Regions from separate parts of the Mesobacillus stamsii genome, predicted to be linked through region 3. Evidence: riboswitches for the same ligand, from Rfam matches in the RefSeq annotation. Region 3 holds a riboswitch; each other region holds the start of a gene.
The links. Region 3 has a riboswitch for cobalamin ahead of J2S25_RS14675 (acyl-CoA thioesterase). Riboswitches for the same ligand answer to the same signal wherever they lie in the genome.

Region 1 (5,125 bases), on a different contig from region 3:
TCGTAAGCGAGCGGAGCTCCTCATCTTGTTCCTCTGTAAATAAGCGAACTTCTCTGTTTTGAAATAAATCGGAGAGATCGGGTGATTGGGCTGTTCTTTTACGAAAATTTGTATTAGCGAGAATTAAAAAAGGGATAATGTTGGCTCGACCGTATACGGAAAGGTCAAAAAGATTGATCGGAAAGGTATCCGGGATCAGCATTACCTCAATATTAATTGGGAAATGCGGCCATTCACACTGTCCTGTTAGCGCCAACATGATTTTCAAAAACTGGTGGACTTCCCCAGCCCCTCCATTGGCTAAAATAAATCGCCTGGCTGCTTGAATATCCTTGTCTTTTCGATCTCGATACCCAGAATAAAGAAGGGCATAGTAAGCTTCCACAGTGGATGTCAGATTTCCGTTTTTCTGATCATGAAACAGCTTCCATGACCCATCCTCCTGTTGTTCTCCAGCTATCCTTTCCACCAACTCTTTTATGAACGCTTCATCCTCTATCTCTAATGTCCGTAATAAGATAATCATACTGCAATCCGTTGCGATCCCGGTCTCAAATGGATAACGCCAGGCACCATCCTTTGATTGGTCCCGGATTAACTGCTTCACGATTCTATTCATTTCCTTATTTACCCGATGATTCATTTAATCCGTCCTCTCCCAAATATTCATCTTTGTATTCATATTCCTTGTGCAAAATGAATATGCATTCCTTTGATAGGAATAACTGATCCACTAAAAATGAATTCATATGAAGGATGATGCCGTTTTTGCTGAACTCTTTCTCAGATATTAAAAAAGACTTAAAGAACAAGGCAAACAAGAAGACTTCTGGGGAACTCCCCTGTTTATCACAAAAAGATAAAAGTAGAATCCAAGTGATAAAAGAACAGACGAGACAACTCAACCAAAACAATAGCACGCGGACGCAAGCGTACTTTGATTTTTACCATCAGCATCCTGAAATACACTGGGCATTGCTTGGACATATGGTTTCCCGTAACGTTGGATGGAATATGACCGATTTAAAAGGGGAGCTGTTAACAAAGCTTTTGCCTGAACGAGAGCAGGAAGATTTTTTTGCATTTTTGGAACGAGGTAGTTGGTTGATTTTTCAGGATGTATTTCCCCAATTTTTGATTTATGACTTGAGTGTCAAGGTCAAGAAAGAAATGTTTTACCTTTTGCGCTATTTTGGTATTTCTACCTTTATGGAGACGATGTGGGATTATTTTTGGAATAGTGGCGACAAAACTAGCTTAGCGATTGCAATGGTGATTAATGAACAAAACTACTTGGAAAAAAGATTGATTCAAAATCAGCATTATCAAAAAATCGTTACAGGAACGGTCAGCTTTAAAATGTATGATTTCTTGAACCTTAATAACACTATTTTTCCTTATGCAGCTGGGAATGACACGGAGAAAGCATCCCTTGCTGGCGCAGCCTTACGGTATTTCACTTCGCTTCACGAGAGAATTTTATTCGGAAAAAAATTGTATTCGCTGCTTTTTCAGCAGGAAAAGATTTTGTCAGGAGTTTTGAAATGGGCCGATGAGCACCCACACACGGGCTCGCGAAAAGATTATTGGCCAGATGTATTTAATGATGTAAACGAATCTTTTCCTCGCTCCCTTTATAAGCGGCGCGTCAAAAATTGCGAGTTAAGGAAAGGTGCCGAGCGGCTGTACAGCCCGTCTTTAAAATACGCCTGGCCGAATATTCCTCAAGAAGAGGCAGAGAACGGGGATTGGTTTGAGGATTGGCGTGTACTGGATTATTTTCAAAGAAAGGATCATTGTGATGGAGATATTTTTCATCATTACTGCAAAACCATTGAAAAAATAGAACTGGCGGTTATGACGAAGGAAGCGATTCTTTTGCGGGAAGATGAACAAAGCTTATGAGAAGAGTCTGGGTGAGATTAGTAGGATTCATTCGCTGGGAAAAAACTTTTAGTCATTTCGTCTCAAATTGACACTTTTTTCGACAAAAATTGTGTATAATATATACCAACGGAAAATTAAATACATAAAGATTTGGTGTTTTCTAAACGCATTTCTAGTTTAGAGACTTAATAGGGAAGGTTGGTGAAATTCCAACGCGGTCCCGCCACTGTAACTGGGAGCTTCAAGCATGTTGCCACTGTACTTTTTGTATGGGAAGGCGCTTGATTTGCAATGACCAGAAGCCAGGAGACCTGCCAGATTCTTTGCTTCACAACCTACGAGGATAGGAGGTGTTTGAGAACGATTCTGTCTTAATAGACAAACCGGCACAAACATCTCCATGGAATAATGGGGGTGTTTTTTTAGGTTTATAGACGGTTTTTTAAAAAAAATTGGTACTTTAAAAGATAATTTGGAGGAATGAAGGATGAAAAAGTGGAACGCGTTCCTATTTGCTTTATTGCTGTTGATTGGGTCGCTAGCTGGATGTGGCAGCGACAATGCGGATAAGACGAAACAAGAAAACACAAACACTGCAGAAACAGCCCCGCAGGCAGAAGTGACTTTCCCTGTAGTGATCACAGACGGAACAGGACAAGATGTAACAATAGAATCAAAACCGGAAAAAATTGTTTCCCTGATTCCAAGCAATACAGAAATTGCATACGGGTTGGGTCTGGAGGAACAGATTGTTGGAGTTTCTGATTTTGATAATTTCCCTGAACAAGTGGCGGAGAAAGAGAAAGTTGGCGGCATGGAGTTTAATGTCGAGAAAATCATTTCTTTGAAGCCTGATTTGGTTCTTGCCCATGCTTCAAGTGCCCATACATCGGAAGCTGGATTGCAGCAGCTTAGAGATGCGGGCATTACCGTACTTGTCGTGAATGATGCGACAACTTTCGATCAAGTATATGAATCGATCAGCATGCTGGGAACAGCATCCGGCCAAAAGGAAAAAGCGGATGCGATGATTGCGGACATGAAGAATAAAACGGAAGAGATTCAAACAAAAGCACAAGCAATAAAAGAGGAAGATCGCAAGTCAGTATTTGTAGAAGTATCTCCGGCGCCGGAGGTTTATGCAGCTGGGAAAAATACATTCATTGATGAAATGCTGCAGATCATAAATGCAGAGAATACCGTTACCGAAGAGGGATGGCCTAAGCTGGATTCAGAGACAATTATAAAAAGAAATCCAGATGTGATTATTACCACCCACGGTTACTATACACCTGAGCCAGTTAAAAATGTAACAAGCCGCAAAGGCTGGGAGAATATTACCGCGGTCAAAGAAAATCGCGTAGTTGATGTACATTCAGACAAGGTGACGCGAACAGGGCCGAGACTGACAGAAGGGTTAGAAGAGCTTGCAAAAGCGGTTTACCCAGATGTTTTTAACTAAAAAGTTGAGCCCTTTTTCACATTTAAAGGAGGCTGTGCCAGAAATGGTATTGCTTCCTACAAATGGCTCAGACGAGGCAGCAGCAGTGGAAATAGGCTCAAGCCATCTTGAAGTGACAGGAGATTTCATTGTCTTGAAATCTCCTATTCCATTAAGAACTATTTCTTCGGGAGTTGTTGGCGCGGGAACGGGCTGGTACAGCAGCTTCGTGAACCGCCATGTGAACAAGGATTATAATTGCAGGGACCATCGGGAAGAAATGAGCCAATATTTGAAGAAACAGGGAATAGAGCCGAAGGAAACGGTGGGGATGATGACTGCCGTGAGGACAGAAGATGTATGTTATAAGCAATATCAAGAAGAAGGGTTTTCAGTGTTTTTCGTTATAACAGCAGGTGTGGGAAATGCGGTGGATGCCTCGAGAAGCAGGGAGTATTATTCCAATGACTCATCACCTGGAACGATCAATACCTGGATTTACATAAGCGGTGAACTGACCGAAGAAGCGTTCATCCAAAGTATTATCACAGCAACAGAAGCAAAAACAAAGGCGCTGCATGATTTGGAGATAAGGGACTCCTTGTCAGGGACCGTGGCAACAGGTACTTCAACTGACAGCATTCTCATCGCCTCTTCCCAGCGTGGGCAAAAGCTGGAATATGCCGGCACGATAACTCCTCTTGGACAAATCATTGGCAAAGGTGTCTATGAATGTACAGTCGAAGCAATTAGGAGCAGCCAGAAAAGGGGGAAGAAGTGATCGTCCATCATCTTATCGCCGTAACATTTGCTGTCCTCCTTGATTGGTTTGTGGGGGATCCGCCGGACTGGCCGCATCCGGTGAAATGGATGGGCACACTTATTTACAAATTGGACCGCATAATGAATAGGGGCAGCGGCAAAAAGGCAAAAGGCACGGCAATGGTGATCGTTGTTCTGCTGATTGTAGGGGGCATTGCCATCTTGGTTACTTCCATTTTTTACTACATCCATCCAGCAGCGGGCATTTTCATGGAAGCGATGCTGATTTCTACCGCGATTGCCCAAAAAAGTCTCAAGGAAGCTAGTCTATCGGTTTATGATCCACTTGTTACTAACAATCTTGAAGAGGCAAGAGAAAAGCTTTCTTGGATTGTTGGCCGCGATACAGAACGGCTTGATGAGCCAGAAATAGTCCGAGCGGCCGTTGAAACGGTTGCTGAAAACACGAGCGATGGCATTACTGCTCCGCTTTTCTGGGCGGCCATTGGAGGAGCCCCGTTTGCGCTTATATACCGGGCAATCAATACTTGTGATTCGATGGTTGGTTATAAAAACGAGAAGTATCTTGAATTTGGCTGGGCATCGGCAAAACTGGATGATTTGGTGAACTGGCTACCAAGCCGGTTAACTTCTCTTTGTATGATCATAATGAACCGCCCGATGTACACTACTAGAATGTCTGCCTGGAAAATGGTTAGGCGCGACGCCAGAAAGCACCCAAGTCCGAACAGCGGTTGGGGAGAGGCCGCTGTGGCTGCGATCATGGGGATCCAGCTTGGAGGCATCAATTATTATAAAGGGATCGTATCGAAACGCGCCACGATGGGCGAAGAACTTGTCCCTCTTGAGAAAAATCATATGGTAGCAGCAAACAAAATTGTAACAGCGACTGTTCCGCTCTTTTTAGCAGTGCTGTGGCTTGGGGGAATTGTCTTTGAAGTGGCCATCTCATGGTGCCAATCCACATTATTTATATGAAGAAATGAACCTGACCATTCCAAAGGAAAAGCTGGA
Region 2 (5,125 bases), on a different contig from region 3:
AGTACTGGAGTTAATGGCCCCCTATCCTACGGAGCTAAATATTGAGTTAAAAACGTATGCGGTGGTTTATGAGGGCATAGAAGAAAAAGTGCATTCGATCGTGAAAAAGTATGGCAACAATCGAAAAGTTGTGTATTCTTCCTTCCATTTGCCGTCGTTAATGCGAATGAAAAAAGTAGCTCCCGACGCGAATATTGCCTGGTTAGTCAATAATAAAATTTCTTTTCCAATCGATCATATGAACATGCTGGACCTCGAGGCTTTGCATGTTCATAAAAAAATGGTATTGCCCCCTCCTGAGGAGTATCAAATCGGTGCAAGGGAATTATATGATAAAATACGCGTTTGGACGGTAAACGATCCAGCGGAAATTGGCCAACTGTTAGACGTACAAGTCCAAGCGATTATTACCGATTTTCCCGAAAGAGCGATTGCGATAAGAAATAAGCGTTAACACTTAACAAACACGAAGGATGTTTATCATGAAGAACCTAATGCTAGCTGGTCTTGCTTGTCTTGTTTTTTTGATACCGATAGCGGTTCCCTGGGCGATTCATGCATTGGCGTCAAGGCAAAACAATGTTAACCAAGCCCCGATTATTGTAACTGTTTCGGTAATTGCCCATCGCGGTGCGTCCGCGTATGGGCCGGAACATACATTGCCAGCCTATAAACAGGCCATTCAAATGAAAGCAGATTATGTAGAGATCGACTTGCAAATGACAAAGGACGGCCAATTAATCGCGATGCACGATGAAACACTCGCTAGAACTACGAACGTTAAACAAATATATCCACATCGCGCTCCATGGCGAGTAAAAGATTTTACTTTAAAAGAAATCCAGCGTTTAGATGCTGGCGCTTGGTTCAATCAGGCAAACCCGAAGCTAGCTCAAAAAGACTACCTAGGTCAGCCAGTACCAACATTAGACGAAGCGATTAAATTTGTAAAACAGCAGGCTGACGGGAAAGTAAGCCTTTATATAGAAACAAAAGCTCCAAATATCTATCCTGGAATGGAAGAAAAATTGATCAATATTTTAAAAAGCAACGAAATCCTCGACGATCCCAACCTCATTATCGAATCATTCAGTGAGGACAGCCTGCGCAAGCTAAAATCAATCGTACCACAAGTCAAGCTTATTCAACTCTACACAGCAAAAATGCTAAAAGGCAAAGATCCATCCCAAGAATTCAAGCGAATCTCCGATTATGCCTATGGAATCGGACCAAGCAAAGAGCTGGTAACACCCCAATTCATCCAAAATGCCCATCAGAACAAGCTCGTCGTTCACCCATGGACCATCAATACCCAAAAAGAAATGACAACCCTCCTCTCCCAAGGAGTCGACGGCCAATTCACAAACACTCCAGATAAGTTAGTTGGATTAATTAAGTGAAGTTCGGACAGGTTTAGCAGGAAAAGAGGAAAAGTAGTCCGAACTGGGGCGAAGTTCGGACAGGTTTCGGCGAAAAAGAGGAAAAGTAGTCCGAACTAGAGCCAAGTTCGGACAGGTTTAGCAGGAAAAGGGGAAAAGTAGTCCGAACTAGGGCGAACTTCGGACAGGTTTTGAAGGAAAAGAGGAAATGCCAGCAATTTGAATTTTTCACCATCTATATATTAGAACAAAGAGTAATCTTTTGACACCAGCCTCTTCTCATGCTAGTATTTTTATTAAATTTAAAAAATTTTTAATATTTGTTTACAGTTTTCTGTTTTTTTATCGAGAACTGTATCTCTGTTTGCTTCAGGTGCTGAGCAGCTTTGCTGTTTAGTTAAAAGGGAAGACCGGTGAGAAGCCGGCGCGGTCCCGCCACTGTATTGGGGAGCGACTTATCGTTAAGCCACTGTTTCGCTAGAAATGGGAAGGGATAAGGAGCGGTGAACCAGAGCCAGGAGACCTGCCTGTTGTACGCACTTTACTCTACGGGTGTATAGAGCAAGTGAAATACGCAGAGTTGAGAGGGATTCTCTCTCAGCTTTAATTAACGATGCGCATTGATCTCTCTTTTCCCCAAAAAAGAGGGATTTTTTTCGTTGTTTCACCTATTTTTTTAAAACAAAACGAGGAGTGTTTCACATTGAAAAACGTAATTAGTACAAATTTAGGTTACCCGCGGATCGGGGAGCATCGTGAATGGAAAAAGGCGCTTGAACACTTTTGGTCGGGCAAGATGGAAAAAGAAACTTTTTTGCTGCAAATGCAAGAGTTTCGTTTGGATCATCTTAAAAAGCAGTTGGATCAAGGGATTGATCTAATTCCTGTTGGCGACTTTAGCATGTATGATCATGTGCTCGATACCGCAATGATGTTTGGCCTTGTACCAGAACGGTTTGAATACAAAGGAGGCAAAGTGCCACTCGAAACCTATTTTGACATTGCCCGAGGAAATCGTTCTGCAGTTGCATCAGAAATGACTAAATGGTTTAACACCAATTACCATTATATCGTCCCTGAGTTAAATCAACGAAATCCAGCATTTGTGGAAAATCGTCCGCTTCATTTTTATCAAGAAGCAAAACAAAAACTCGGGATCAATGGGAAACCCGTTATTCTCGGTCCGGTGACGTTCGTAAAACTGGCCAAAGGGTACGATCAACAAGAATTAAAGGATATGGTGGAGCTTTTTACCCCTCTGTATGCCCAGATGCTAGGTGAATTAGAAGCGGCTGGAGTGGAGTGGGTTCAAATCGATGAACCGATATTGTGCACTACCCTATCTGCCGAAGAAATTCATTTGTTGAAAGAAACATACGAGACACTAACCAAAGCGGCTCCAAAAATAAAAATGATTTTACAGACGTATTTTGACCATCTTGATTATTTTGAAGAAATTACAAGTCTTCCTGTGCACGGAATTGGCTTAGATTTTGTCCATGATGATGGGCAAAACTTGAAAGCATTAAATACGTTCGGCTTCCCTCAGGACAAAATGCTTGCAGCAGGTGTGATTGATGGGCGAAATGTGTGGCGAGCAAATATAGAAGAACGAATCACCCTTCTTGAAAAAATTGCTGCAGCAGCAAAGTGTGAACAGTTGATGATTCAGCCAGCTTCAAGCCTCTTGCATGTACCAATAACTGTGAATAATGAAACTGAATTAACGCCCACTCTCAAAAATGCCCTTTCGTTTGCAGATGAAAAACTGCAGGAAGTTGCTCTTCTTTCAAAAGGAGTAAAAGAGGGAAAAGCAGCAATTGAGAAAGATATCAAAGCCAGTAAAGCTGCAATTGAGACGTTGAATGGTTCTCCTGAACGAAACAATACAAAAGTCCAGCTTGCTACTGCCAATCTAGAAGCAATGAACGCCGAGCGCCAAGCTCCTTTTGAAAGCCGCAGCAAACTGCAGGAGTCCGCTTTTCAGTTGCCCATTTTGCCGACAACCACCATTGGCAGCTTCCCGCAGACACAGGAAATCAGAAAGCAACGGTTAAAATGGCGTAAAAAAGAGCTGACCACGGAACAATATGAAGATTTTATCAAAGCTGAAATCAAAAAGTGGATTGAAATTCAAGAAAAGTTAGGACTGGATGTTTTTGTCCATGGAGAATTTGAACGTACCGACATGGTCGAATATTTTGGCGAGAAATTAGGCGGCTTTCAATTTACGAAATTTGGCTGGGTGCAGTCATATGGTTCCAGATGCGTCAAACCACCGCTCATTTTTGGGGATGTAGCATTTTTGGCTCCGATGACGCTGAAAGAGTCCGTTTATGCCCAATCGTTAACTTCGAAGCCTGTAAAAGGCATGTTGACAGGTCCGATCACCATCCTGAACTGGTCCTTTGTACGCGATGATCTTTCCCGGTTTACCGTTGCTAACCAGATCGCGCTTGCATTAAGAGAAGAAATTAACATTCTCGAAAAGAATGGAATCCAGATGATTCAAGTAGACGAACCGGCGCTTCGCGAGGGCTTGCCATTAAAAAAAGAAAAATGGGACAACTACTTAAATGCAGCTGTTCACGCCTTTAAGCTGGCAGTCTCCACAGTAAAAAATGAAACCCAGATCCACACTCATATGTGCTATTCCGATTTTGAGGAAATAATGGATGCCATCAACGCTTTAGATGCTGATGTAATTTCAATCGAAACGTCGCGAAGCCATGGAGAGCTTATCCAATCGTTCGAAGATACCACCTATGAAAAGGGAATTGGGCTCGGTGTTTATGATATTCATAGTAAACGAGTACCAACTATTGAGGAAATGTCCACCAACATTTCACGCGCCCTGAAAGTCCTCGATCCAAAACGATTCTGGATCAATCCAGACTGCGGGCTGAAAACAAGAGGAACCGAAGAAACCATCGAAGCACTTAAAATCATGATCGAAGCAGCAAAGGAAACGAGAGAGACAGTTGGGTATCCCGTCAAAGAAACAAATGCTTTTGTGAATGCAAAAGAGTAATCAATTTAGATGATGGTATGCAAGTGGGACTCTATCTTAAAACTTTTTTTGAATACTATACAATTCGTATACAGTCGATTCTGTTCCATGTTAGCTGGAAGCGCACTTCTACTATCTCAATCTGAAGTCATCTACTAACAAATAAGATGTAATTCTATTAAAAATTGATCGTCTCTCTATTTATAGAGATCGGTCTTTTTTTATGTTATCCACAATACCTTTTTTCAATAAATAAATTCCTCTCAAATAAATTTCCCTCCCCCCATTCATTTGTGTATTTGTACACGAAAATGTGTACAGTTATAACCTTTGTGTATCTATGCGAACTTACCTGAATACTATTGGAAACGTTTACAGTTATTTATATAATCTAAACATGATCGATCAAACAAAATATAAATAAGGAGGAAGCTAAAGTGAAAGGGTTTATGCAGAAACTAGGAAAATCGCTGATGATGCCAATATCTATTATAGCTGCAGCGGGTATCTTTTTAGGGTTGGCCGCGGTACTTCAAAACCCAAATATTGTCGGTGAAAGTTTTGTTCAAATCGAGACTGTTCAACAATTTCTGGGATTTGTTAGAAAGTTAGTTGGAACTTTATTTGGAAATTTACCGATCCTCTTTGCTGTATCTGTAGCCATCGGTTTAGCGAAGGATGAGAAAGCAACAGCTGCATTTGGAGCAATAATTGGATTTCTTTTATTTCATGTCAC
Region 3 (5,125 bases):
TCGGCGATTGCCCAGCATAAACGCGGACAGAAAACAAACATGAAAATGATTATTTTCCTCTATTTTTTGGGAACGTTCTTGGCGGGACTTATCGCCGTTATTGCTAGCTTCCTGTTCCCGGTAAGCTTAAAATTGACAGCTGGCACCGAAGGAATGACGCCTCCAGGAAGTGTGGTAGAGGTTCTTAGAACATTATTGCTCAATATTGTTGACAATCCGGTTAACGCTCTTATAAATGCTAATTATATCGGAATTTTAGCCTGGGCAGTCCTGATCGGTTTTGCTCTGAGAAGTGCAGCAGATTCAACAAAAGTGGTGATTGGCAATTTAGCCGATGCTATGTCCAAGATTGTCGCCTGGGTTATAAAATTTGCTCCGCTTGGCATTATGGGTCTAGTATTTGAATCCATTACGACAAACGGGCTTAGTTCCTTGCTTGGTTATGGAAAATTGCTTGCGGTTTTAATAGGCTGTATGCTGGTCGTTGCGCTTATCGTCAATCCCCTTATCGTGTACACGATGATAAGGCAAAATCCATATCCGCTTGTGTTTAAATGCTTAAAAGAAAGCGGGATTACCGCTTTCTTTACAAGAAGTTCAGCTTCTAATATCCCTGTGAATATTAAAATTTGTGAAGAATTAGGGCTGGATAAAGACTCCTACTCTGTTTCGATTCCGTTAGGCGCAACGATTAATATGGCAGGAGCAGCTGTAACGATTTCCGTGATGACACTGGCTGCTGTCCATACACTTGGCATTCAAGTGGATATTCCAACCGCCATCCTTCTTAGTGTGATGGCTGCCATCAGTGCAGCCGGTGCTTCTGGTGTTGCTGGCGGCTCATTGTTGCTGATCCCTCTCGCAGCCAGCTTATTTGGCATCCCAAATGATGTCGCGATGCAAGTGGTTGCTGTAGGTTTTATCATTGGCGTTGTGCAAGACTCTGTTGAAACGGCACTTAACTCATCGACAGACGTTCTTTTTACGGCTGCTGTAGAATTCAGAAAATGGCGCCAAGAAGGAAAAGTAATCAACATCAAGAAGACATCTTAACTGTCAAATATTCAAATGAATAGTGAAAAATAGTTGAAAAAGCAGGTAAGATGATTTACTATCAATTCATATAACACAATATATTGTGTTAGTAAGAGATTTTTACATCTAAATATTGAAATTGCCGATAAGTATGGTGTCTGAATAAGACTTAATAGGGAATCTGGTGTGAATCCAGAACTGTTCCCGCAACTGTAAGTGCTGACGAAATAAGGATGAACCACTGTCTAACAAATAGATGGGAAGGCCTTAAAATAGGGTGATGCACAAGTCAGGAGACCTGCCATATTTATTCGTGTTATCTTCTTCGGGAATAGGGAAGGTATACGGGGATAAATTGATAGTCTCATGCTGTTTTTGGTGCTTTATATGAGCTGTTAGGATATCAACGTTACTTAAACCCATCTTTCGAGATGGGTTTTTCTTATTTTTCAGGGAGCATTTTTTACACACAGGAGGTCGGACATGGAAGGATTATCAGCAAATGTGTCAAGGACATTTCAGAACAGGCTCGTCCTGCCGCCAGATACAAACCATCTTGGCACGATTTTTGGCGGAACCGTGCTGTCCTATATTGATGAAATCGCCGCAATTGCCGCGATGAAACACAGCAGGAGGGCAGTTGTCACCGCCTCGATTGACTCGGTTAACTTTCTGTCTGCCGCGGTAGTAGGCGATATTTTAACACTCGAAGCGGTGGTCATTTCAACAGGCAGAACATCAATGGAAGTATTCGTGAAAGTGGAAAGTGAAAACTTGAAAACAAGCAGGAGAACGCTGACGACCACGTCAATTCTTACGATGATCGCGAAGGATGAGAATGGTAAACCGGAGCCAGTCGCAAGGGTCATTCCAGAAAACGATCAAGAACGGGAGATGTTCAATACTGCCGATATGCGAAGGAAGCGCAGGCTGGAAGCAAGAAAAAGCAATCAAGTTGGAGGGATAATCGATGAGTATCCAAGCAAAGGATGAAAATGCAGCAAAACTGATCGCAGAAATAGAGTTTGCGTTCCCTAAATTGGACTTTCCATTTTTCAAAGCAAAGGTGGACCAAGCCCTTGAAGTGAAGGATATGACCGATGATCAGATCGAGAACATGTTGATTTTGACCGCAGTGGAACGAATTAGCCGGGACGAGCCTGAATGGACATATGTAGCTGCGGGGTTTTATTTAAAAAAATTATACAGACTTAGTGCCCATTTTCGAAATGGAAGAATAGAATCTGGTTACGGTTCATTCTATGAGTTGATCAATAGCTTAATAGAGATTGGGATTTATGACAATCGAGTGTTAGCATCCTACTCCCGTGACGAAATAGATCACCTGGAAAAAGTCATCGATCCAGAGAGAGACAAGCTGTTTACCTATATAGGGCTTTTAACCTTGGCGGAAAGGTATCTGGCACGCACCCAAAATGGTGATATTGCCGAACTTCCACAGGAGCGATTCATGATGATCGCGATGACATTGTTAGCTGAAGAACCAAAGGAAAAGCGGATTCCATTAGTGGAAGAGGCTTACTGGGCGCTTTCCAATTTATATATGACAGTCGCCACACCGACATTATCGAACGCTGGCAAAAGCTATGGACAGTTATCGAGCTGCTTTATTGATACAGTTGCTGATGATTTAAGAAGTATTTACGACTCGAATACAGATATTTCCACCTTAAGCAAAAACGGGGGCGGAATTGGCGTTTACCTTGGAAAGATCAGAAGTCGCGGCAGTGATATCAAAGGTTTTAAAGGGGTCAGTTCGGGAGTCATTCCGTGGATGAAACAACTGAATAACACCGCTGTTTCGGTTGATCAATTAGGACAGCGTCAAGGGGCGATTGCTGTTTATCTCGATGTGTGGCATAAAGACATCTTCTCATTCCTTGATGCCAAGCTGAACAATGGAGACGAGCGCCAGCGGACGCATGATTTATTTTCAGGCATATGTATCCCGGATTTATTTATGGAACAGGTGGAAAACCGTGGGGACTGGTATCTGTTCGATCCTCATGAAGTAAGGAGGGTCATGGGATTTTCCCTTGAAGATCATTTTGATGAGGAGAAGGGGGCTGGCTCCTTTCGCGAAAAATATTGGGCTTGCGTCCATCAATCTGGTTTGTCACACGAAGTGGTTCCTGCTATTGAAATCTTCAAATCTATCATGATTTCTCAGCTCGAAACCGGCACCCCCTACATGTTTTACAGGGATCAGGTCAACAGGCTCAATGCAAATCACCATAAAGGGATGATTTACTGCAGCAATCTCTGCACAGAAATCACCCAGAATATGAGCCCTACCCTCCTTGAAGAGGAAACGGTGCAGGACGGAAAGATAGTAATCTATAAAAAACCGGGGGACTTTGTTGTCTGCAACTTATCCTCGATTTCTTTAGCAAAGAGCGTGATAGATGATGTACTTGAGAGAGTGATCAACATCCAAGTTAGGATGCTCGATAATGTTATCAATATCAATGAAATTCCTGTCCTCCAGGCGCAAATAACCAACCAGAACTACAGGGGAATCGGACTGGGTACATTTGGGTGGCATCATTTACTGGCTCTTCAAGGGATTAAATGGGAAAGTGAAGAAGCGGTCGAGTATTGTGATCGTCTCTATGAAACGATTGCCTTTTTCACTATCAGCGCAAGTCTCGAGCTGGCAAAAGAAAAAGGGGCATACCCTTATTTCGCAGGATCGGACTGGTCAACAGGACAATTTTTCAAAAAAAGACAATACATTGGTGACAGCTGGGACAACCTGGCTGAGGAAGTAAAGCAGAATGGAATCAGAAATGGGTATCTGATGGCGGTAGCTCCAAATTCTTCCACTTCGATTCTAGCTGGTTCGACAGCAAGTATTGATCCGGTTTTTAGGTTGGAATACTCCGAGGAGAAGAAGGATTATAAAATCCCTGTGACCGCACCAGATTTATCGGCCGAAACGATGTGGTTCTATAAGACAGCCTATAACGTGGATCAGCATTGGAGCATCAGACAGAATGCCCGCCGACAGCGCCATATCGATCAGGGGATTTCGTTTAATTTCTACGTCACAAACAACATTAAGGCAAAAGCGCTGCTGGAGCTGCATATGGATGCATGGAAGTCCGGACTGAAAACGACGTATTACGTCCGCTCCACCTCCAGCAGTGAGTTTGCTGAATGTGAGAGCTGCCATAGTTAAAAGAAAGGATGAAAATCAATGACGCAATTGAAGAAAAGAAACCTTGTAGACGTTGGAGCTCCCAATGCTTCAACTGGCATTTTAAATGGCCAGAGTTCCAATATATTGAATTGGGATGATGTCCGTTTCCCCTGGGCTTATCCAAAATACAAGAGAATGCTGGGGAATTTCTGGACTCCTTTTGAGATCAATATGTCAAAGGATATCAAGCAATTTTCCATGCTTTCCGAAAAAGAACAGGATGCTTTTTTGAAAATCATCGGTCTGCTGGCACTCCTTGACAGCATTCAAACAGACTATGCTGGCAAAGTTGCCGATTATCTCACCGATTCCAGTTTAAATGCATTAATGATCATTTTGGCACAGCAGGAAGTAATCCATAACCATTCCTACAGCTACGTGTTATCAAGCAACGTATCCAAGTCGAAGCAAGAGGAAGTGTTCGACTACTGGCGGACAGAACCGATCCTGCGCAAGCGGAATGAATTTATCACGGACGGCTATAAAGGGTTCGCGGAACATCCAAGCATAGGAAATTTGTTGCATTCCATCATCTATGATGTCATTCTCGAAGGCCTGTTTTTCTACTCGGGCTTCGCCTTCTTTTATAACCTTGCGCGGAATCAGAAAATGGTCGCCACCAGCACGATGATTAACTACATCAACCGGGACGAACAGCTGCATGTAGGGTTATTTGAAAAAATTTTCAAAGAGATTCTCCTTGAAAATCCAGAATATGACACAGAATCACTGAGAGAATTTGGAACGACAGCCTTCCAAAAAGCGGCACGATTGGAGACTGAGTGGGCTGAATACATTATCGGCAACGAGATCGACGGGCTACTTTTGTCAGACGTGGAAGCATATATCAAGTTCATGGCAAACAAA

Region 1: another riboswitch for cobalamin. It lies ahead of J2S25_RS07400 (ABC transporter substrate-binding protein); the one in region 3 lies ahead of J2S25_RS14675 (acyl-CoA thioesterase).
Region 2: another riboswitch for cobalamin. It lies ahead of metE (5-methyltetrahydropteroyltriglutamate--homocysteine S-methyltransferase); the one in region 3 lies ahead of J2S25_RS14675 (acyl-CoA thioesterase).

The regions. Positions count from the first base shown of each region.
Region 1 is NZ_JAUSUN010000006.1:182,820-187,944, reverse strand. It holds gene shc (squalene--hopene cyclase) at 1-643, opposite strand, end outside; gene J2S25_RS07405 (DUF2515 family protein) at 760-1,905, shown strand; cobalamin riboswitch at 2,022-2,220, shown strand; gene J2S25_RS07400 (ABC transporter substrate-binding protein) at 2,375-3,349, shown strand; gene J2S25_RS07395 (adenosylcobinamide amidohydrolase) at 3,393-4,109, shown strand; gene cbiB (adenosylcobinamide-phosphate synthase CbiB) at 4,106-5,089, shown strand; gene cobD (threonine-phosphate decarboxylase CobD) at 5,046-5,125, shown strand, end outside.
Region 2 is NZ_JAUSUN010000002.1:176,482-181,606, reverse strand. It holds gene J2S25_RS02330 (glycerophosphodiester phosphodiesterase) at 1-454, shown strand, start outside; gene J2S25_RS02325 (glycerophosphodiester phosphodiesterase) at 483-1,400, shown strand; cobalamin riboswitch at 1,734-1,924, shown strand; gene metE (5-methyltetrahydropteroyltriglutamate--homocysteine S-methyltransferase) at 2,083-4,410, shown strand; gene J2S25_RS02315 (PTS transporter subunit EIIC) at 4,827-5,125, shown strand, end outside.
Region 3 is NZ_JAUSUN010000020.1:64,628-69,752, reverse strand. It holds gene sstT (serine/threonine transporter SstT) at 1-1,053, shown strand, start outside; cobalamin riboswitch at 1,171-1,355, shown strand; gene J2S25_RS14675 (acyl-CoA thioesterase) at 1,519-2,028, shown strand; gene J2S25_RS14670 (ribonucleoside-diphosphate reductase subunit alpha) at 2,006-4,237, shown strand; gene J2S25_RS14665 (ribonucleotide-diphosphate reductase subunit beta) at 4,256-5,125, shown strand, end outside.